Regions from separate parts of the Exiguobacterium sp. UBA6309 genome, predicted to be linked through region 3. Evidence: riboswitches for the same ligand, from Rfam matches in the RefSeq annotation. Region 3 holds a riboswitch; each other region holds the start of a gene.
The links. Region 3 has a riboswitch for S-adenosylmethionine ahead of msrA (peptide-methionine (S)-S-oxide reductase MsrA). Riboswitches for the same ligand answer to the same signal wherever they lie in the genome.
Positions count from the first base shown of each region.

Region 1: linked by a shared signal. The riboswitch ahead of B3M90_RS08025 (methionine ABC transporter ATP-binding protein) and the one ahead of msrA (peptide-methionine (S)-S-oxide reductase MsrA) in region 3 are both predicted to bind S-adenosylmethionine.
Region 2: linked by a shared signal. The riboswitch ahead of B3M90_RS01115 (Na+/H+ antiporter NhaC family protein) and the one ahead of msrA (peptide-methionine (S)-S-oxide reductase MsrA) in region 3 are both predicted to bind S-adenosylmethionine.

Region 1 is NZ_DJTL01000025.1:306,231-310,670, forward strand. Features, by position in the region: gene B3M90_RS08015 (MetQ/NlpA family ABC transporter substrate-binding protein) at 1-506, opposite strand, end outside; gene B3M90_RS08020 (methionine ABC transporter permease) at 539-1,204, opposite strand; gene B3M90_RS08025 (methionine ABC transporter ATP-binding protein) at 1,201-2,223, opposite strand; SAM riboswitch class I at 2,302-2,406, opposite strand; gene B3M90_RS08030 (bifunctional cystathionine gamma-lyase/homocysteine desulfhydrase) at 2,464-3,630, opposite strand; gene B3M90_RS08035 (PLP-dependent cysteine synthase family protein) at 3,623-4,440, opposite strand, start outside.
Region 2 is NZ_DJTL01000008.1:19,476-23,915, reverse strand. Features, by position in the region: gene B3M90_RS01130 (histidine phosphatase family protein) at 1-169, opposite strand, end outside; gene B3M90_RS01125 (alpha/beta hydrolase) at 187-1,176, opposite strand; gene B3M90_RS01120 (metal ABC transporter solute-binding protein, Zn/Mn family) at 1,346-2,314, shown strand; SAM riboswitch class I at 2,384-2,488, shown strand; gene B3M90_RS01115 (Na+/H+ antiporter NhaC family protein) at 2,570-3,880, shown strand; gene B3M90_RS01110 (hypothetical protein) at 3,920-4,123, opposite strand; gene B3M90_RS01105 (aldo/keto reductase) at 4,283-4,440, shown strand, end outside.
Region 3 is NZ_DJTL01000012.1:36,743-41,182, reverse strand. Features, by position in the region: gene B3M90_RS03495 (DMT family transporter) at 1-113, shown strand, start outside; gene B3M90_RS03490 (Crp/Fnr family transcriptional regulator) at 129-797, shown strand; gene B3M90_RS03485 (DMT family transporter) at 810-1,292, shown strand; gene msrA (peptide-methionine (S)-S-oxide reductase MsrA) at 1,369-1,899, opposite strand; SAM riboswitch class I at 1,994-2,097, opposite strand; gene B3M90_RS03475 (M20 metallopeptidase family protein) at 2,160-3,338, opposite strand; gene B3M90_RS03470 (putative quinol monooxygenase) at 3,416-3,709, shown strand; gene B3M90_RS03465 (C40 family peptidase) at 3,765-4,440, opposite strand, start outside.

The DNA.
Region 1 (4,440 bases), on a different contig from region 3:
GCATCTGTCGTTTTACCGTCTTTGAGTTTGATCAACCCTTCGTTTTGAAGGAACGTCAAGACACGACCGCGTTCCGCGACGTTTGAGCTCGTTAAGATCGTTGCACCGTTTGGCAACTTATCGAGTGACTTGTATTTCTTCGAGTAGATACCGAGTGGTTCAACATGGACGCCACCTGCGTTCGCGAACTTATACGATTTGTTTTCTTTCTCTTGTTGCTCAAGATACGGTACGTGCTGGAAGTAGTTCGCATCGATTTCTTTTGAAGCGAGCGCTTTGTTCGGAAGTACGTAATCTTGGAACTTCTTGATTTCAAGCTTGTAACCTTTTGCTTCGTATTCTTTTTTAACGTGCTGAAGAATCTCAGCGTGCGGTACGTTTGAAGCACCGATGACAAGTGTTTTGTCGTCGCTGTCTGATCCTGATGATTTTTCGCCACATGCAGCAAGACTAATAGCTAAGACGGATACAGCAGCAGTACCTACGAATTTTTTCCAAGTTTTCATGAATGATTCCTCCAATATGATTAAGTTTCGAATTAACGTTTATCGATCGCACGGATCAGCAAATCACCAATGATTTGGATGACGAAGACGATCGCTAAGATTAAGAGTGTCGCAATGACGATGACATCGTTTTGAGAACGCTGGAATCCTTCGATAAAGGCCATGTCCCCAAGTCCACCTCCGCCGACTACTCCGGCCATTGCCGTATAACCGACAAGTGAGACGAGTGTGACCGTGATACCAGAAACGATGGCAGGCAATGCTTCCGGGATTAAGACTTTATAGATGATTTGGAACTTCGTCGCCCCCATCGATTCAGCTGCCTCGATGACACCTTTATCGACTTCACGTAACGCGAGTTCAACCATCCGACCGTAAAATGGTGCAGCACCGAAAATCAGTGCCGGTAATGCTGCCGTTGGTCCGAGGAACGAACCGACGATCGCTGTCGTAAATGGAATCAATAAGATCAGTAAGATGATGAACGGAATCGAACGGAAGACGTTGACGATCAAGCTCAACACTGAATAGAACGCCCGATTCTTGAACAATAACTCTTCGTTTGTCGCATACAATAGTAAACCAATGATCAAACCGAGAACGAATGTCGAAAACCCAGCGATTGCCGTCATATAGATCGTACTGCCTGTCGCTTCCCACACCATGTCCCAATCTAGGTTGTCAAAGAATGAAATCATCGGTGATCCACCTCCACTTCAACATCACTGGCTTGAAGCTTCGTGATGACCGCTTGTGTTGCTGCTGTTTCCCCGATCAACTGAATGAACAGTGTACCGAGTGCCCCTTCCTGCGATTGACCGACGTTTCCGCCGATGATATTAAACAGGACCGGTGAATCCTTCATGACTTCCGCGAGGATCGGGCTTTCCGCTGTTGATCCGACGAACGTCAACTGAACGATTTTTCCGGTTGGGTACCGTTCGCGTAGTTTCGCGAACGTCAACTCGTTTTCCGACGGCGACGTCAATTGTTTGACAAACTCCTTCGTCATCGCTTGCTTCGGATGACGGAAGACTTCTGCAACCGGTCCTTGCTCGACGATTTTACCGGCTTCCATGACAGCGACCCGGTGACAGATTTTTTGAATGACGTGCATCTCGTGTGTGATCAAGACGATCGTCAGTTTCAGTTTTTCGTTGATATCGACAAGTAACTCAAGAATCGAGTCCGTCGTCTTCGGGTCGAGTGCACTTGTTGCCTCGTCACATAAGAGAACGTCCGGGTTCGATGCCAGTGCCCGAGCGATACCGACACGTTGCTTTTGACCACCCGATAATTGCGACGGATAGGCTTTTTCACGTCCGTCTAAACCAACGAGTTGGATCAATTCCGCTACCCGTTCCTTGCGGTGTGCTTTCGGGAAGCCACCGAGCTCGAGTGGGAACATGATGTTTTCTTCAACCGTCCGTGACCAGAGTAAGTTGAAGTGCTGAAAGACCATCGAGACATTCTTGCGGACGCCTCGTAATTCTTTTGGTTTGAGTGATGTCATCTCAACACCATCGATTTGAATCGAACCACTCGTTGGTGCTTCAAGCATATTCAGCAATCGGATCAAGGTCGATTTCCCTGCTCCGGAATAACCGATTATTCCAAAAATTTCACCGCGCTCGATTGTCAGATCGACATTCGCTACGGCTTCGACCGCTCCGCGCTTTGAGCGATAAATCTTTCCTACGTCTTGTAAACGAATCACTACTGTCCCTCCTAAAATAAAAAAAGTGCGCGCGTTTTAGAGCAAACGCGCGCACTTTTCAGTACACAAAACCATTTGCTCTCATCTCCCAGACTTTTGTCTGCTGGAATTAGCACCACTTCGGATTAGATCCGCGGTTGCCGGGTTTCATCGGGCCAGTCCCTCCACCACTCTCGATAAGAGTTTCGGTATTAAGTTTGTAGAATATATTCTGAATATTAGCAGGGGTTATTTTTGTTGTCAAACAGTTTTTTCAGAAACTTTTTCGAGGAACGTGAAAGCACGTGTTAAGTCTTCTTTCAAATCTTCCGCATCCTCAAGTCCAACTGAAATCCGGACGAGACCGTCCGTGATGCCGAGTTCTGCCCGACGTTCTGCTGGGATCGACGCGTGCGTCATCCGTGCCGGAACGGAAATCAGGCTCTCGACGGCACCAAGACTCTCAGCGAGTGTGAAGAAATGTGTCGCCTCGACGAGTTTTTCTGCGTTCGCTGCTGAACCGACATCAAAGCTGATCATCCCACCAAATCCAGTCGCTTGTTTCGCTTGGATGTCGTGACCAGGGTGCGATGCAAGTCCTGGGTAGAAGATGTTCGAGACGATATCTTGCGCTTGTAGGAACGCAACGAGATCATGTGCTGTCTCTTCGATTGCATCCATCCGGATACCGAGCGTACGAAGACCACGGACGAGCAAGAAGCTGTCTTGCGGTCCAAGCACGCCGCCTGTCGAGTTTTGGATGAAATGCAACTCTTCGCCGAGCGCATCATCTTTAACGACGACAAGTCCAGCGACGACGTCCGAGTGTCCGCCGATGTATTTCGTCGCACTGTGCAAGACGATGTCTGCACCGAGCGCGAGTGGTTGTTGATGATATGGAGTCGCGAACGTGTTGTCGACGACGAGTTTAAGATCGTGACGTTTGGCGATCGTTGCGATCGCTGCGATGTCCGTTACTTTCAATAACGGGTTCGTCGGTGTTTCGACGTAGACGATCTTCGTGTTGTCTTGGATCGCTGCTTCCGTTGCCGCAAGGTCCGTCGTATCGACGAATGTCACTTGAATGTTGAACTTCGGTAAGACACGTTGCATCAAGCGGAACGTACCACCGTAGACATCATCCGTCATGACGATGTGGTCGCCAGACTCAAGCAAGTGGAAGACGGCGTGAATCGCTGCCATCCCAGAACCGAAGGCAAAACCACGTGCGCCGCCCTCGAGATCCGCAATCAAACGTTCGATGCTCGTCCGAGTCGGGTTCGCTGTCCGTGAGTATTCGTATCCGTCCTTGAGTTGACCGATTTTATCCTGCTTGTATGTGCTTGTTTGATAGATCGGAGGTGTGACGGCTCCTGTTGCCCGGTCGACACCTGTTCCTCCATGAATCAATGCTGTCTTCTTACGCATGAGTTTCGTCCACCTTTTCAAAGATTTGTTGGCTTAAATAGCGTTCGGCACTGTCTGCGAAGACGGTGACGATCGTACTGCCGGGGTGACGCTTTGCGATATCAAGCGCAGCAACGAGCGCTGCACCTGCTGAACTACCAACGAGTAATCCTTCGCGAGCAGCGAGTGTATGAACCGCGTCAAATGCATCGCGGTCAGAAATCGTATGAATCTCGTCGACGAGTTCACGCGGAACGAGACTTGGCCATTTCGCTGTTCCAATGCCTTCTGTCTTATGCGGACCGGCTGGACCACCATTTAAGACGGAGCCTTCCGGTTCGACGATCGCTGCTTTTGTACCGAGACGTTGTTTTAAGAAGTCCGCTGTTCCGGCGAACGTACCACCTGAACCACAACCGGCAACGAACCAGTCGATGTGCGGCAAGTCCGCAATCAGCTCAGGACCGAGTGTCCGCTGATACGTGACTGGGTTCTCTTCGTTTTCGAATTGTAACGGAACGTAACTGTTCGGAATTTCCTGACCGAGTTCTTTTGCCCGGTCGATCGCCCCTTGCATATCGAGTTCAGTCGGCGTGTTGACGACGGTTGCGCCGAGTGCCCGCATCAACGTCTGTTTTTCCTGACTGAATTTTTCAGGAACGACACAGATGACTTGAAGATCATATTTTTTAGCGGCAAGCGCCAAGCCGATGCCGGTATTCCCGGCTGTCGGCTCGATGATCGTACCGCCTGGTGTCACATGTCCGTTTTCGATTGCTGCATCAACGAGTTGAATGCCAAGGCGGTCTTTGACGCTGCCCCCAGGGTTCA
Region 2 (4,440 bases), on a different contig from region 3:
ACAACGGACTCGCTAGCAAGACATCCCACTTTTCATTGGCTAGATAAGCGGCGCTGAGTTCCGCTTGTCTTTTTCCTGTTGCATTCAACGGGATATCTTCTCTTCCTTGGATTCGTTCATTTAAGTTCCAATCCGTCTGACCATGTCGCACTAAACAAATTTCAGTCATGTCTCTGTCTCCTTCATTCAAGAAATATGACTGATTGTATCATGTTTTTCATCGGGAAGTTGTCGCGGTGGCAATAACAACACCTGACAAGTGAAGCGTTCAATTCGTTCGAGAAGTCGTTCAATTTTCAATGGATTTTCGGTCTGTGCAAAACTAGCAAGTGAGTGGGTACCGTTCGGAAAAGAAAACAAACGGACATCAGCTCCGACATCGGCTCCTTTTTCAACGAAGTGAAGAGCTTGGGAAAACGGAACGATTGGATCTTTTTTGCCATGCAGGAGCATGATCGGTGGGGCGTCTGACGAGAGATGCGTCACAGGTGAAACGTGGGTCATGAGCTTGCGCCATTCTTCCCGTCCACCTTTATAAAACTTAATGTGAGCGATCCAGGTCTGAATGAAAGTAAACAATAAAAAATTCGTCGGTGGATATAAGGCAATGACACCACTAATCAATGGCATGTGTCGTTCATCTCGCTCACCAACGAAAGCAGATGGGGCAAGTGCCGTCGTCAGCATGAGTGCAGCTCCGGCTGAGTCTCCCCATACCATCATCCGTCCTCTTAAAATGCGAAGATCATCTGCTTCTTTGTTCAAAAAGCATAAGGCATCCCGTACATCTTCGAGATTATCCGGAAAATAACTGCCTTCTTCAAACAGACGATAATCGATACTACAAACAGCAACCCCAAGTTCAAGCAGGCGATCAACGATCGGGCTAAAACAGAACAGATCCTCGCGCTCTCCACGAACGAATGCGCCACCGTGCGCGTAGATCGCGACCGGAAACGGTCCTTCCCCCGGCGGATAATAGAGATCGAGTTGTAAGGTACGGTCTCCCACTTGTTTGTAAGTGAGTGTCCGCGATGCGAGTTGTTTTTCTGTGATTGGCAAGGCGGGTTCAGTCCATCGAAGTAATGCACCGTAATTGTTCCAGATACTTGCTCCCGCAGCTGCCGTCGTTAGTAGTGCAGCTCCCCCCATTAGCCATGCAGTTTCACGTTTCACTTGATCACCTCCAAAAGACGTACCAATTCCTTCACTTTATTATCCTTTTACCCCGTTTTAAAAGAAGTCGAACGTCTCGGTATTCGTACTTGACGCTTCTCAAACGTTCCGCTATAGTGAAAAAGTCCAAATCGGAATAATTACGTTTTAATAACGGAGGTAACATATAATGAAAAAAATCATTCCTGCTTTAACGGTCGCATTCGCGAGCGCAAGTATCCTCGCAGCTTGTGGATCAAACACCGATTCATCGACTTCAGATGATAAAAAGACGGAAATCTATACATCGACGTTCGCAACAGCTGCCATTGCCCGTGAAATCGGTGGTAATCAAGTCAACGTCAAGATGATCGTCCCACCTGGAGCAGATCCGCACTCCTATGAACCGACGTCAAAGCAACTCACTGAGATTGCCAAAGGTGACCTTTTCCTTTTGACGGGTACGACACTTGAACCCTATTCAAAAAAAATCCAAGAGAGTCTAAAAGGCACGGACGTCCGGTTCATCGAGACGAGTAAGGATGTCACTTTGCTGGAATCGGATGCTACGCTTCACGCACATGAAGAAGAGGGACATACAGAAGATGAGCAGGCGCACGAAGAGGAAGGACACGATCATGGAAAATACGATCCACACGTCTGGCTTGATCCTGTCAACGCCAAAGCAATGGCACGTTCTATCACAGTCGCCTTATCAAAAGAAGTACCAAAAGACAAAGCAACATTCGAAAAAAACTTGAAAGCGTTCGATCAGCAGGCTGACGCACTCGATAAAGAGTTCAAGCAAGCCGTCGCTGACGGATCAAAAAAAGAACTTCTCGTCACACATGCAGCTTACGGTTACCTCGCCGAACGATATGGTTTCACGCAGCTTCCAATCGCCGGAATTTCCCCTTCCGATGAACCCTCACAAAAGCAACTGGCTGCTTTAGTGAAAGAAGCGCGGATGCATGATTTGAAATACGTCGCGTTCGAAGAAACGGTTTCACCAAAGGTTGCGCGTGTCATCCAAAAAGAAATCGGAGCTAAATCCGTGACGATCCATAACCTCGAGTCGGTGACGAAATCGCAGCAAAACAGCTCGTATTTTAAGTTGATGGAAGAAAACGTCCAGACGTTAGAACAGGCACTTCAGTAAAGTACAGTTGACACGCGTTACTCAATGCGGTACGGTAAGAAACGTGTTTTACAACAATTGAATGACTTCTTTTTATCGCGAGAAACGGAGGGACTGGCCCAATGATGTTTCGGCAGCGGACGATTTGATTCGTACTGTGCCAAATCCAGCAAGCGAAAGCTTGAGAGATAAGAAGAGCGTCTTTATTTCATAAAGACCTCCTTCTTTCTTGCGAAGGGGTCTTTTTTTGTATCTTTGAGAAACGAGGTGTCAACAATGAATGAAATGATCACGCCTAACAAATGGGCACTGCTTCCCCTCGTCGTATTTCTGGTCCTCTTCATCGGAGCCGGCATCTTCTATGACGACTTTTACAAATTCCCGATTCTTATCGCTGCTTTGATCGCGCTGATCTTTGCTGCAATCACGACGAAAGGATCGATTAATCAAACGGTTGAACGAATCGCAACCGGTGCCGGAAATCCCGATATCATGATTATGGTCTTCATCTTCTTATTAGCCGGTACGTTCTCTGGAACGGCAGAAGCAATCGGCGCCATTGATGCGACCGTCAATGCTGCCTTAACGTTCCTACCTCCGTCACTCCTGATGAGCGGTCTGTTCGTCATCGCTGCCTTCATCTCGATGGCAATGGGAACTTCGACTGGAACGATTGCTGCACTCGCACCGATCGCCTTCGGTATTCATGAAGCAACAGGCATCAACGTCGCAATCGCAGCAGCGTCAGTCGTTGGGGGTTCGATGTTCGGCGATAACTTGTCGTTCATCTCAGATACGACGATCGCTGCCGTTCGAACGCAAAAAACGAACATGCGTGATAAGTTCCGAACGAACTTCATGATCGTTCTCCCGGCTGCCATCTTGACGGTCATCTTACTCGCATTCGTTTCTGGTTCTGGCGATGCGGTAACGGCTAAAGCATTCGAGTTCTACAAATTGATTCCATATCTCGCCGTCATCGTCCTTGCACTATTTGGTGTTAACGTCATCCTCGTTCTCGTCGGTGGTACATTGCTCACTGGCATCATCGGTATGATTGACGGTAGCTTCGGTTTAAGTGGGTTCGTCCTTTCGATGTCAAAAGGAATGATGGGCATGGCAGAGATTTCAATCTTGACGCTCCTCATGGGTGGTCTCGTCAGTTTGATTACGTTCAACGGTGGAATCGCCTACTTGAAGGAGACGTTGACGCGCAAGATTTCACAGCGTCGCGGTGCCGAATTCAGTATGGCGGCACTCGTCAGTGCAACGAACCTCGCAACGGCGAACAATACGATCTCGATTCTTGTCGCTGGACCACTCGCGGCTGAAATCGCCGATACGTATGAAATCGATCGCAAGAAATCAGCGAGTATTCTTGATATCTTCTCTTGTGGGATTCAAGGTATCATTCCGTATGGGGCACAACTCTTGATCGCAGCAGAGTTGACGAAGACGGCTTCACCGGAACTGATTCCGTATCTGTTCTATCCGTTCCTGCTCTTCGTCTGTGGATCGATTGCCATCATCTTTGGTTTCCCACGTCCGAAGAAATCCGTTGCTCAACAGGAAAAAATCTCTTCTTAACCAACGACAGGTCCGATCATGGTGATCGGACCTGTTTCATTATTTTTTCTGCTTCGCTTGTCGTTCTAAAATCAAATACGCGATTGCTGGAAGTGGAAACTGAAGGAGTCCCGCGCCTCCCCATACCCACGGGTTACGTCCTGATTTTCGTGCACTGAAAAATAGGCTAACTGCTTGCGTGACCAACAAGGCACTAATACTAAGCCAAGCTCCCTTTGATAGCTTTTTATTCTTTTGAGCCATCCTTTCTCCCCCTCTTTCTGACATACAGTCAGATGTGATGAATTCTCTTTTATTTTAACCCATTCTATTCCTCCATGAGCATGGAAACGGACGGTTTTGTTCGTTCGTGCTAAACTAAACGAGCAAATCTAAACTACGTTTTATGAGGAGGAGTAACACATGCAATACGCAAAACTTTCAAACGGTATTACGATTCCCCAAATCGGATTCGGTGTCTGGCAAGTAGACGAAGAAACAGAAGCACCCGCTGCTGTTGCTGAAGCACTACGTGTCGGCTATCGTCATATCGATACAGCTGCTGTCTATAAAAACGAGCG
Region 3 (4,440 bases):
TTCTGATTGATTTAAAAGGATGGTTCGGTGTCTTAAAAAAACAAGGAAATCGTGGTCAGTGGGTTGGTGTGGGTCTCATGCTTGCAGGAGTTGCGATTTTCTCACTTGCCTAAAGGGAGGGAACGAACATGGAAACCGTCATCCAACAATATGGACTGGATACGATTTTAACGAAAGAGACGCGCGCTTGGTTGCGTGAAGAAACCTTCCGAAAAGGAGAACTCCTCTGTACGACCGGTGCGACAATCGACCGGATGTACTTCATCGTCGCAGGCAAGGTCAAGATTTCTGCTGCTTCATCAGAAGGAAAACAACGGATTTTACGATTCAAAACACCACTGACAGTGATTGGTGACGCCGAGTTCATCAATGAACGAGAAGTGTTGAATACAGTTGAGGCGGTGACCGATGTCGATGTGTTGAGCGTGCCGTATACGATTTTACGCGAGCACAATACGACGAATGTCTTTCTGCAATTTTTACTAAGAACAATTACAGCGAAGTGGTATGCCGATTCGAAATCAGCGTCGCACCACGTACTCTATACGGTCGAGGAGCGATTTGCAGGCTACTTATTATCGATTGCGTCCGAAGCTAGTGACAGTTTGTTTTATCAGGAGATGCGGACGTCGAATCTACATGACGTCGCTGACTGGCTTGGAACAAGTTATCGTCATCTCAACCGGATCATCACGAAGTTGTGTGAGGAAGAGATTCTTGTTCGACGACGTGGCAAGATCATCATCGTCGATTTGGAACGGATTCGCGAGAAAGCGAACGGTAACAGCTATGAGTAAGGAGGAACGAACATGATAATAGGCATTGTGTGTGCCGTATTGGCTGGAATGTTAATCAGTTTGCAGACGGTATTGAATGCTCGGATGAGTAATGCATTCGGCGCATGGGCAACGACGACGCTGGTTTTCTTCGTCGGCTTCATCGGAGCAAGCATCACGTATGTCCTGTTTCGTGGTGGAACGATCGGACAGATTCAAAACGTGTCACCACTCTACTGGTTCGGTGGACTCGTGGGTGTCGGTGTCGTCTTTTGTGTCATGCGCGGGATTCAATTGCTTGGTCCGTCCGTCGCGATTTCTGTCGTGTTGATTTCGCAGTTGAGCTTTGCCCTTGCTGTTGATACGTTCGGTTGGTTCGGTTTGCCACAAATCGACTTATCGTTTGGTCAGCTCATCGGTCTCGCTGTCATGGTGTGTGGCATCTTCGTCTTGAAACGGTATCAAGTCGTGGCACCGGAACAACAGGCAAAGGATCAAGTAGAACGTGTTTCATGACTTACTTTTTCCATAACAATGAAACAGGTCAGCAAACCAACGTTTACTGACCTGTTTTTATATACATTTTTTTGAATCAGACCGTCGTCGTATCTTTCCATTCCTGTTCGATGAAAGCATCGCGACCAGAAGCAGCACGATCTTTTTTATAGTGTTCTGGATTTTTCTTATGGAAGTCTTGGTGGTACTCTTCCGCCGGATAAAATTCAGAAGCAGCATCGATCCGCGTCACGATTGGCTGTTTGAAACGGTTGCTTGCAGCAAGAGCGTCACGAGAAGTAATCGCAGCTTCATGCTGCGCATCCGTATGATAGAAGATTGCTGGCGCGTACTGCGTGCCGCGATCTTGGAATTGACCTTCTGCATCCGTCGGATCCGTTTGTGGCCAGTAGAGTTCGAGCAGACGCTCGTACGGGAACAGGCTCGGGTCAAACGTGATTTGGACGACTTCGAGATGTCCCGTCGTTCCTGTCTTGACTTGCTCGTATGTCGGATTGTCGACGTGTCCGCCCATGTAACCTGATACGATTCCCTCGATTCCTGGTAATTCTTCAAACGGTGTCACCATGCACCAAAAACATCCACCTGCAAATGTTGCTTTTTCCATCTGTCTCTTCCTCTCCGTGGGAAATCCCCATTGTATGTCTGACAGCGAGAAAACGAAAACGACTCCTTCGCTTGGTTGCAAAAGGAGTCGCCGCTTTTTATCAACCAAAGCTTTCGCTTTGCTGGTCGTAGCACCTTGCTATGCGCAGGTTGCTGGGACGTCATCGATCCAGATCTCTCGGTCCACTCTTGATAAGGGTATATGAAGTTGATGTCATTCGTTATCATTGTTGTGATGATACCATTCACACAGAAATAAAGTCAATCCTTAGGTTTCAAGGCACGTAAAACCGTCGCTCCGAGTGTCTTCGCACCAATCAACAACGCCTGTTCGTTGATTTCGTACTGCGGATGATGCTGTGGATAGTTGACGCGACCGTCCGTATATCCGGAGCCAGTAAAGAAATAACTTCCCGGGACATGTGTTAGATAATGCGCGAAGTCATCCGCAGCCATCATTGGTGTGAGTGCCCGGACGGATGCTTCCGGTAAGAAAGAAGCGGCTTCCTGAACAAGTTTTGTCTCGTCCGGATGATTCCAGAGTGCTGGATAACCAGTCGTGAAGTCGATTGAATAGGTAGCACCGATGCCGGCACATGTCGTTTTGGCGACAAGATCGACTTCTTGCCGGAGCTGATGCCGCAATGTCTCATTGAACGTCCGAATTTCACCGACGATGCGTGCTTCACCCGTGACGATGTTCGGAGCCGTTCCCGCATGGAAAGAACCAATTGCAAGAACAGCAGGCTCAAACGGATCGACCCGTCGACTGACGAGATGCTGTAAGTTGCAGACGAGCTGCGCTCCAGCGACGAGCGCATCTTTTGTTTTATGTGGTGCTTGGGCATGCCCGCCTTGACCGTGGACGATGATTTCGAATTCGTCGATCGCACATAATGTATGTCCTTCCCGAAACCCAATCGTACCAACCGGTAAATCATTTTCGAGATGTGTCGCAAAAATCGCATCGACACCTTCGAGGACACCGGCTTCAATCATTTGAATTGCTCCACCGGGAAAGACCTCTTCACCATGCTGGTGAATGATTCGAATCGTTCCTTGCAATTGATCACGTAACGGATAGAGCGTAGCAGCCAGGGCCATCACCATTGCCGTGTGACCATCATGCCCGCAAGCATGCATGATACCAGGATGGATCGACCGGAAAGCAAGCGTTGTCTCTTCCTGAAGTGGTAATGCGTCAAAATCTGCGCGGACAGCAATCGTCGGACCAGGTTGTTTACCTTCAATCGTCGCGACGACCCCACGATCTCCAACGGCTGTTTGATGAGGAATGCCTCGTTCTGTGTAAAAGGTAGCAATCCGTTCTGGTGTGCGGACTTCTTGGAAGGACAGTTCCGGATGCCGGTGGAAATCACGACGTAACGCGATCATCGTGGGTTCAAATTGTTCAAGTGCTTCAAAAAGTTGAGTTTGCATCTTCAAGCTCCTTTGACGTGTGTCTTTTCGTGAAAATGGGTACATATACAGGTAATCACGAAAGGGGATAATGAAACATGGGAGAAATCGTCGTCAACGCTGTACTTACAATCAAAGCAGGACTCGCGGATCAAGTTTTCCCGATTCTACAAACGGTCTATCATGCCTCACAAAAAGAAGAAGGATGCTTACGTTATTCCTTGCACCAATCGATCGAGGATGAGCATCAATTCATGCTGTATGAAGTGTATCGGGACGAAGAAGCGCTTGAAGCGCATATCGCATCCGACCACTATAAAGCCTATCGTGAACAGATCGAATTATACTTGATGGACCGACAAGTGGCGAAATACGTCGAGATGACTTTCTGACGTGTTGCGATAAGAAGAGACGAACCCGTCGAAACCGACGGATTCGTCTTTTTTATTACATCGATTTAAAGCCGAGGAAATGCTCCTGCCAACGCGGTTCATAGATTGAATTGATTTGCAGCTGTGAACCACCCGCATGGATGAAGTGTTCGTTATCGAGCATGATTCCAATATGCGATGGACCGTCTGTATAGGTGTTCTGGAAGAAGACGATATCTGAGCGTTTACCACTTGAGATGCTCGTCCGGCGATTCGTAAAGAAAGCACCGTACCAGTAGCCACGAACGTTCGTCCGACCACCGTATTTTCCAGCCTTGTTCGTCGCGTAGTGAATCAAACCGGAACAGTCAAAACCACCATTCACGGCATCTTGCGAACCCCATGTGTATGGTGTGCCGATATGTTGGACTGCTGCTTGGATCAGCTTTTCACCACGCGTATTCGTATTATTCTTTTTAACGACCCGTTTATCGGACGTGATCGTCACAGCGGATACAGGAAGATAAACAGGTGTCCAGCCTGACTGGATGACATAGAAGTTTCCGACTCGATGACGCGGATAAACCCGTTTGCCTTGTTCAACGAGTCCGCTACCTTTTGGACTTGTTGGACTCGCAAAGAACGACGTCGTCTGTTTGACCGTATAGATTTTCGCCCGGTCGATCGCTTTTTGTGTCAGTTTCATATCGGGTTTGCTCGTGCTGATATAAGGGTTGAGGACGTAACCCGTT